2 regions of the Streptomyces sp. NPDC007025 genome follow, and region 1 is predicted to be linked to the other one. Evidence: riboswitches for the same ligand, from Rfam matches in the RefSeq annotation. Region 1 holds a riboswitch; the other holds the start of a gene.
The links. Region 1 has a riboswitch for cobalamin ahead of ACFYMO_RS16465 (ribonucleoside-diphosphate reductase subunit alpha). Riboswitches for the same ligand answer to the same signal wherever they lie in the genome.

Region 1 (3,847 bases):
ACGGTGGTCACCAACTCGACCGTGGACGGGGTCCTCTCGGCGCTCTTCGCGCTGCTGGTCATCGTCGTCCTCGCCGACGCGGCCCGCACCTGCGTGCGCGCGGTGCGCGACCCGGAGGGCACCCGGATGCACGAGGCGCCCTATCGGAAGTCGACGCTGACGGCGCCCGCCGGACTGATCGCCACCAAGGAGGAGAAGACCGAGCTGGCCGAAGCGGCGGCAGCCGGGCCGTCCGGCGGCGGAGCGGACGGGGACTCCCGGTGAGCGGGGCAGCCGCCGACCGGATGGTGCGCCCGGTGCTGCGTGCCGGACGCTGGGTGCGCTGGTATGTGCGCGAGCTGACCGACGAGAGCGCCTACGACCGGTATGTGGCCCATGTGCGCCGGCACCAGGGCCCGGACGCGGAGGTCCCCAGCAGGAGGGAGTTCGAGCGGCGCCGCACCGACGCCCGCGAGGGCGACCCGCGCGAGGGCTTCCGCTGCTGCTGAGTACCCGCCCGCGGGTGCGGTCGCACCGCGCCGCCGACCGTCCCGGCGGCGCCTTCCTCGGCGGGCCGCGCTGTCGGTGGTGTGGCGGATGATGACGGCATGGACATCACGGTGAGAACGGCCAGGCCCGCGGAATACCCGGAACTCGGCGAGTTGGTCGCCCGGGCCTATCTGAGCGGCGGGCTGCTGGACCTCGGCGAGGCCGACCCGTATCTGGAGACCCTGCGGGACGCTGCGGGCCGCGCCGGCCACGCGGAGCTGCTCGTGGCCGAGGAGGACCAGGGCGAACTGCTGGGCACCGTCACCTTCGTCGGCCGCGGCGGGCCCTTCGCGGAGCGGGCGCGCCAGGACGAGGGCGAGTTCCGGATGCTGGGAGTGCGCGAGTCGGCACGCGGACGCGGGGTCGGGGAGGCGCTGGTGACGGCCTGCTCGGACCGGGCCCGCGCGCTGGGGCTCTCGGGGCTGGTGCTCTCGACCCAGCCGACCATGCATGCCGCCCACCGCCTCTACCGGCGCCTCGGGTTCCGCCGGGACCCCGAGCGGGACTGGAGCCCGGTCCCGGGCGTCACCCTGTGGGCCTACGCGCTGCGCCTGTGAACGCTTCCCCGCCCGGGCCACGCGCCGCGCCCGGCCCGGGTGACCGGTCTCCGTGCCCGCACCCCGCGCCGCGCCGGGGGCGCTGCGGGGGGGCTGGCGCCGGTTCCCGACACGACCCAGGACGGCACAAGATATGGGGTGCCTGCTTAGGCCGAGCACAAGATGTATGGTGTCTCACGGCTGTCGCCCTCGACGCAGGGGAATCCGGTGCGAATCCGGAACTGTCCCGCAACGGTGAGGGGCCGGCGCGAGCCCGCCCGCGAGTCCGAGTACCTGCCGGCGGCAGCCTGATGAACGTCCAGGTCTCGTGGGTTGGACCGGTGGGCGGAGCGCGCCGTGCCCTGAACAGGGTTCCGGGCCCGGGACCGGGCTCGGTGCCCGAGCGGGGCGGCCGGGCGCGCGCCTCTCCCTCCGTGCCGCTGCCCACGGCCAGTGAGCAGCGAGGGAGAGCACCGCGTGACCGTCACCACCGCCCCCACCCTTCCGGCACCCGTCACCCCCGGCTCCGCCACGGGGGGCGAGGCCGGCGAGGACCCTTCGGCCGCCGCGTTGCGCGCGACCCTCGCCGCGCTCACCGCCGACCTCCCGGACGCGGACCCGGCTCCGGTGCTGGCCGCGGCGCTGCGCGGCAGGCAACCGGGCGCGGACGCGGTGGAACTGCGCACCCTGGCCATCGAGTCCGCGGCCGGCCGCATCAGCGAGGACCCCGCGTACTCCCGGCTGGCGGCCCGGCTGCTGACCCTCGCGATCCGGGACGAGGCGGCCGCGGAAGGCGTCGTCTCGTTCTCCGACGCGGTGGCGCTGGGCCACGCGGAGGGGCTGATCGCCGACGGTACGCACGCGTTCGTCCGCCGGCACGCCGACCGGCTGGACGCGCTGGTGCGGGAGGCCGTCGAGGACGGCGCCGACGACCGGTTCGGGTACTTCGGGCTGCGGACGGTCCACTCCCGCTATCTGCTGCGGCATCCGATCACCCGGCGCCCCGTCGAGACGGCGCAGCACTTCCTGCTCCGGGTGGCCTGCGGACTGGCCGCTGACGAGTCGCCGCAGGCCCTCGCGGAGGTGGCCGACTTCTACCGGCTCACCAATTCCCTCGCCTATCTGCCCTCCTCCCCCACGCTCTTCAACTCCGGCACCCGCCACCCGCAGATGTCCTCCTGTTATCTGCTCGACTCCCCCCAGGACGAACTGGACTCGATCTACGAGCGCTACCAGCAGGTCGCGCGGCTGTCCAAGCACGCGGGCGGCATCGGTCTGTCGTACTCCCGGATCCGCTCCCGCGGGGCACTGATCCGGGGCACCAACGGCCACTCGAACGGCATCGTGCCGTTCCTGCGCACGCTGGACGCGTCCGTGGCCGCGGTCAACCAGGGCGGCCGCCGCAAGGGGGCAGCCTGCGTCTACCTGGAGACCTGGCACGCGGACCTGGAGGAGTTCCTGGAGCTGCGGGACAACACCGGCGAGGACGCGCGCCGCACCCACAACCTCAACCTGGCGCACTGGATCCCGGACGAGTTCATGCGCCGCGTCGAGGCGGACGAACAGTGGTCGCTCTTCTCCCCGTCCGAGGCGCCGGAGCTGGTGGACCTGTGGGGCGAGGAGTTCGACGCCGCCTACCGCCGCGCCGAGGCCGAGGGGCGCGCGGTCAAACGGCTGCCCGCGCGGCAGCTGTACGGCGCGATGATGCGCACCCTCGCGCAGACCGGCAACGGCTGGATGACGTTCAAGGACGCCGCGAACCGCACCTCCAACCAGACCGCGGAACCGGGCAACACCGTGCACTCCTCGAACCTGTGCACGGAGATCCTGGAGGTCACCGACGACGGGGAGACCGCCGTCTGCAACCTGGGCTCGGTGAACCTGGCCGCGCACCTGAGCGAGGAGGACGGCGGCCCGCTGCCGGACCGGATGGACTGGAAGCGGCTGGACGCCACGGTCCGCACCGCGGTGCGGTTCCTGGACCGCGTGGTGGACATCAACTTCTATCCGACCGGGCAGGCCGCCGTCTCCAACTCCCGCTGGCGGCCGGTGGGCCTGGGAGTGATGGGCCTGCAGGACGTCTTCTTCCGGCTCGGGCTGCCCTTCGACTCCCCGGAGGCCCGCGAGCTGTCCACCCGGATCGCCGAGCGCATCATGCTGGCCGCCTACGAGACCTCCGCCGAGCTGGCCGAGCGGCACGGACCACTGCCCGCGTGGGAGGCGACCCGCACGGCGCGCGGCGTGCTGCACCCCGACCACTATCCGGCCACGGCCGGGGAGCGGGCCTGGCCGCAGCGGTGGGAGGCGCTGCGGGCACGGATCTCCCGGACCGGGATGCGCAACTCCCTGCTGCTGGCGATCGCTCCGACGGCCACCATCGCGTCCATCGCGGGGGTGTACGAGTGCATCGAGCCGCAGGTCTCCAACCTGTTCAAGCGCGAGACGCTCAGCGGCGAGTTCCTCCAGGTGAACACCTATCTGGTCGCGGAGCTGAAGCGGCTGGGGCTGTGGGACGCGCGCGCCCGGGAGGCGCTGCGCGAGGCCAACGGCTCGGTGCAGGAGCTGGAGTGGGTGCCCGCGCAGGTCCGCGCGCTCTACCGGACGGCCTGGGAGACCCCGCAGCGGGCGCTGATCGACATGGCGGCGGCCCGTACCCCGTATCTGGACCAGAGCCAGTCGCTGAACCTCTTCCTGTCCTCGCCCACCATCGGGAAGCTCAGCTCGATGTACGCCTACGCCTGGAAGCGCGGCATCAAGACCACGTACTACCTGCGGTCGCGCCC
Region 2 (3,847 bases), on a different contig from region 1:
ACGACCAGGTCCAGCGGATCCTCCAGCAGCGGCCGCTGGTCGAAGCGCTGGTCCGTCATCGGCGGCGAGTCCGCCGTGACGACGAGCAAGGCCAGATCGGCCTCTTCCGCGAGCAACAGGTCGAAGCAGCGATCCGGCTCTGCCTCGACGATGCGCACCCTCATGTGCGGGTGGGCATCGCGCAGTCCGGCGGCGGCGGGCGGCAGCAGACTGCTGGCGGCGGTGGAGAAGCCGCACAGCGTGACCGGGCCGGTGGGCTCGGTACCGACAGCGGCCAGTTCGGCGCGGGCGAGTTCCCACTGTTCCTGAAGGCGCTCCGCGTGGCGCAGCAGGACGCGGGCGGTGTTCGTCAGGCGGATGCCGCGGCCCTGCTGCACCACGAGTTCCTCGCCCACCGCGGCGGCGAGCTGACGCAGTTGGTAGGAGACCGCTGAGGGCGTGTAATGCAGGGCCCGGGCGGCGGCGGTCACCGTGCCGTGCTCGGCGACCATCTGCAGGATCCGGAGCCGGGAGTCAATCATGCAAAGAGTTTGCATGATTGACTTCGAATTCGTTTGATTCCCCTTGTGTTTCCCGGCCTGCACACTGGCTTGCGTGACTGATCAGCGTCTTTCCCCGGGCAGGAGCGCCCGCTCGGATCCGGCCCCCGTCTCCCCGCCCGCCGCACGGTCCATCCGAGGGCGGCGGCTGCCGGAGGGCCGGGATGACCGGCGGACGGTGCGGACCACCGGACTCCTTGTGCTGGTGCTGACCGCAGGCGCCTATCTGCCCGGCCCGCTCTACCCGGACTACCAGCGCCTCTTCGGCTATGACGACCTGGTCATGACGCTGCTCTTCGCGACGTTCGCGCTGGTGAGTGGACCGACGCTGCTGCTGTGCGGCCCGGCCGCCGATGTCGTGGGCCCCCGGCCGGTGCTGCGGTCGAGCGTGCTGCTGGCCGCCGTCGGCTCCGGATGCTTCCTCCTCGCCCTCGGCCCCGCCTGGCTCTTCGCCGGACGCGTGAGCCAGGCGCTGGCGCTGGGAGCCGCGACCGGCGCCGCCCAGGCCCTCATCACCCGGCACCGACACCCCACGGCCCGTATCGGCGGACCCCTGCTGGCCGGACTGGCCTTCGCGGCAGGCACCGCCGCGGGCCCGGCCCTCTCGGGGGTACTCGCCCAGTACGCGCCGGCCCCCCTGGTCACCCCCTACTTGCTGCACCTGGCGCTGCTGGCCTGGGTCTGGCACCTGATGCGCCGGAACATTCCCGAGCCCGGGCCGGGGGCCTCCGGGGCCCGCCGACGGTGGCGCCCGGCCCGCCCGCATCTGCCCTCCGCCCTCCGGCCGTTGTTCGTCGTCGCCGGGCTGACCGGGTTCCTCGCCTGGGCCGTCGTCGGCATCTACCTCGCGCTCCTTCCGGCGCTGCTCGCGCGTACCTCGCGCGGAGCGGGCCCGGCCCTGGCGGGGGGCGTGGTGGCGGCAGTCCTGGTGTGCTCGGTGCTGACGCAGTGCGCCGGGATCCGCCGCTCGGCACGCTCGGCCCGGGCCCTCGGTCTCGCGGCACTGACCGCAAGCCTGGTGCTCCTCGCCGCCAGCGGTGCCGCATCGCTCCACGCGACACTCGTCTCCGCCCTGCTCGCCGGCTCCGGACACGGGCTGGCCGTCAGCGGGGCCGCCCGCGCGGTGGACGCGCGGACACCTCCCGGACACCGCGCCGGGATCGCGGCCGCGCTGTACCTCCTCTTCTACACGGGGTCCGGAACCCCGGCCGTCGCCGTCGGACTGATGTCCGCGCACATGCCGCTCACCGCGGCGGTGACCGTGCTGAGCTGGGCCGGTGCCGCCCTCGGTGCGGTCGTTCTGTGCTCCACCTGCCGCCTGCCCGTCCCGGTGCGGCGAGACGGGCGGGCGACGCACTCCGCCGCGCACGTCCCTCGCCGGGTCTTCCTAAGCAGCCGTCCGGCGCGTGGGACGGGGACGTCTGCACCGGTCCGGCTGCGCGGCCGCCGCCCACGCCCGTCGCCGCGTTCCTCCGTCGGCCCGGCGGACGTTCGTCCCCCGGGCCGACGGCCGGTCCCTCCTGGCCCGCATCGGCCGACAGCGCAGGAACACCCCTCCGGGACGTGGCGGAACCGCTGAACCGCATGAGGGCGACGCGGGCAGGGCCACCGGCGGAGTCGGGGAGGACACGCTCACCTCCGGAGTGCGGCGCCCGGGACCGGGCGCGGATGGGCCGGGGACTCGCGGGGCGCACTACCCAGGCGGGGGGCTCTGCGCCTAGGCTGGCGGGGCAGCTGGTTCGTCCCGTCCGCCAGGCGGGATGTCGTAAGAGGGAACCCGGTGGAAGTCCGGGACTGCCCCGCAGCGGTGAGTGGGAACGACCGCCGTCACACGCACTGGACCCGACGGTCCGGGAAGCGACGGCCAGTAGGAGCCCCGCCGGGAGACCGGCAGGCGCGCCCGCGAGTCCGAAGACCTGCCCGTTGCCCGCACGCGCCCATGTGTGTGCGGACATTCCGGTGACCTCGAGGGCGGGTCGGCGCACATATCCGGTGGACGGAAGCAGGCCGCGCTTCCGCCTTTTCACCGGTGTTCCGTCACCTTCGCTCCTCGTGCCCGCCGGGATCCCGACGAGACATCTCGCGAAGGAGATCTCCGTGACAGCGAAGTCCGCAGCCGCGGCAGCAGGGGCCACCGTCCACGGCTACCCCCGCCAGGGCCCGAACCGGGAGCTGAAGAAGGCCGTCGAGGGCTACTGGAAGGGCCGCGTCACCGCCGAAGCCCTCCGGCAGACCGCCAAGGACCTGCGCGCCGCCAGCTGGCGACAGCTCGCCGAGACCGGCATCCACGAGGTGCCCACCGGCGACTTCTCCTACTACGACCACATGCTGGATACCGGCGTCATGGTCGGCGCCATCCCCGAACGCCACCGGGAGGCCGTGGCGGCCGACACCCTGGCGGGCTACTTCGCGATGGCCCGCGGCACCCAGGACGTGGCGCCGCTGGAGATGACCAAGTGGTTCGACACCAACTACCACTACCTGGTCCCCGAACTCGGTCCGGACACCGTTTTCGCGGCCGACGCCACCAAGCAGGTCACCGAGCTGAAGGAAGCCCTGGCGCTGGGGCTGGCGGGCCGGCCCGTGCTGGTCGGTCCGGTCACCTACCTCCTGCTGGCCAAGCCCGCCCCGGGGGTCGCCGCGGACTTCGAGCCGCTGAGCCTGCTGGAGCGACTCCTGCCGGTCTACGCCGAACTCCTCGCCGATCTGCGTGCCGCGGGCGCCGCATGGATCCAACTGGACGAGCCCGCACTGGTCCAGGACCGCACCCCGCAGGAGCTGGCCGCCGCGGAGCGGGCCTACCGCGAGCTGGGCGGGCTCACCGACCGGCCGAAGCTGCTGGTCGCCTCCTATTTCGACCGGCTCGGGGACGCCCTGCCGATGCTGGCCAAAGCACCGGTCGACGGCCTCGCGGTGGACTTCACCGAGGCGGCCGCGGCCAACCTCGACGCGCTGGCCGCAGCCGGCGGCCTGCCCGGCAAACGCCTGGTGGCCGGCGTCGTCAACGGCCGCAACATCTGGATCAACGACCTGGAGAAATCCCTGACCATCCTGGGCACCCTCCTCGGGCTCGCCGGCCGGGTGGACGTGTCGGCCTCCTGCTCACTGCTGCACGTACCGCTGGACGTGAAGGCCGAACGCGACATCGACCCCGAGGTGCTGCGCTGGCTCAGCTTCGCCCGGCAGAAGACAGCCGAGATCGCCACCCTCGCCAAGGGCCTGGCACACGGCACCGACGCCATCGGCGCCGAACTGGCCGCCAACCGTGCCGACCTGGCCTCCCGCACCGACTCCGCGCTCACCCACGA

Region 2: it holds a riboswitch for cobalamin, as region 1 does, so the genes downstream of both, metE (5-methyltetrahydropteroyltriglutamate--homocysteine S-methyltransferase) here and ACFYMO_RS16465 (ribonucleoside-diphosphate reductase subunit alpha) in region 1, are expected to answer to the same signal.

What each region holds. Positions count from the first base shown of each region.
Region 1 is NZ_JBIAFT010000007.1:334,549-338,395, reverse strand. It holds gene ACFYMO_RS16480 (carbon starvation CstA family protein) at 1-264, shown strand, start outside; gene ACFYMO_RS16475 (YbdD/YjiX family protein) at 285-488, shown strand; gene ACFYMO_RS16470 (GNAT family N-acetyltransferase) at 588-1,085, shown strand; cobalamin riboswitch at 1,246-1,381, shown strand; gene ACFYMO_RS16465 (ribonucleoside-diphosphate reductase subunit alpha) at 1,542-3,847, shown strand, end outside.
Region 2 is NZ_JBIAFT010000002.1:28,134-31,980, reverse strand. It holds gene ACFYMO_RS03490 (LysR family transcriptional regulator) at 1-521, opposite strand, end outside; gene ACFYMO_RS03485 (MFS transporter) at 595-2,118, shown strand; cobalamin riboswitch at 2,273-2,464, shown strand; gene metE (5-methyltetrahydropteroyltriglutamate--homocysteine S-methyltransferase) at 2,637-3,847, shown strand, end outside.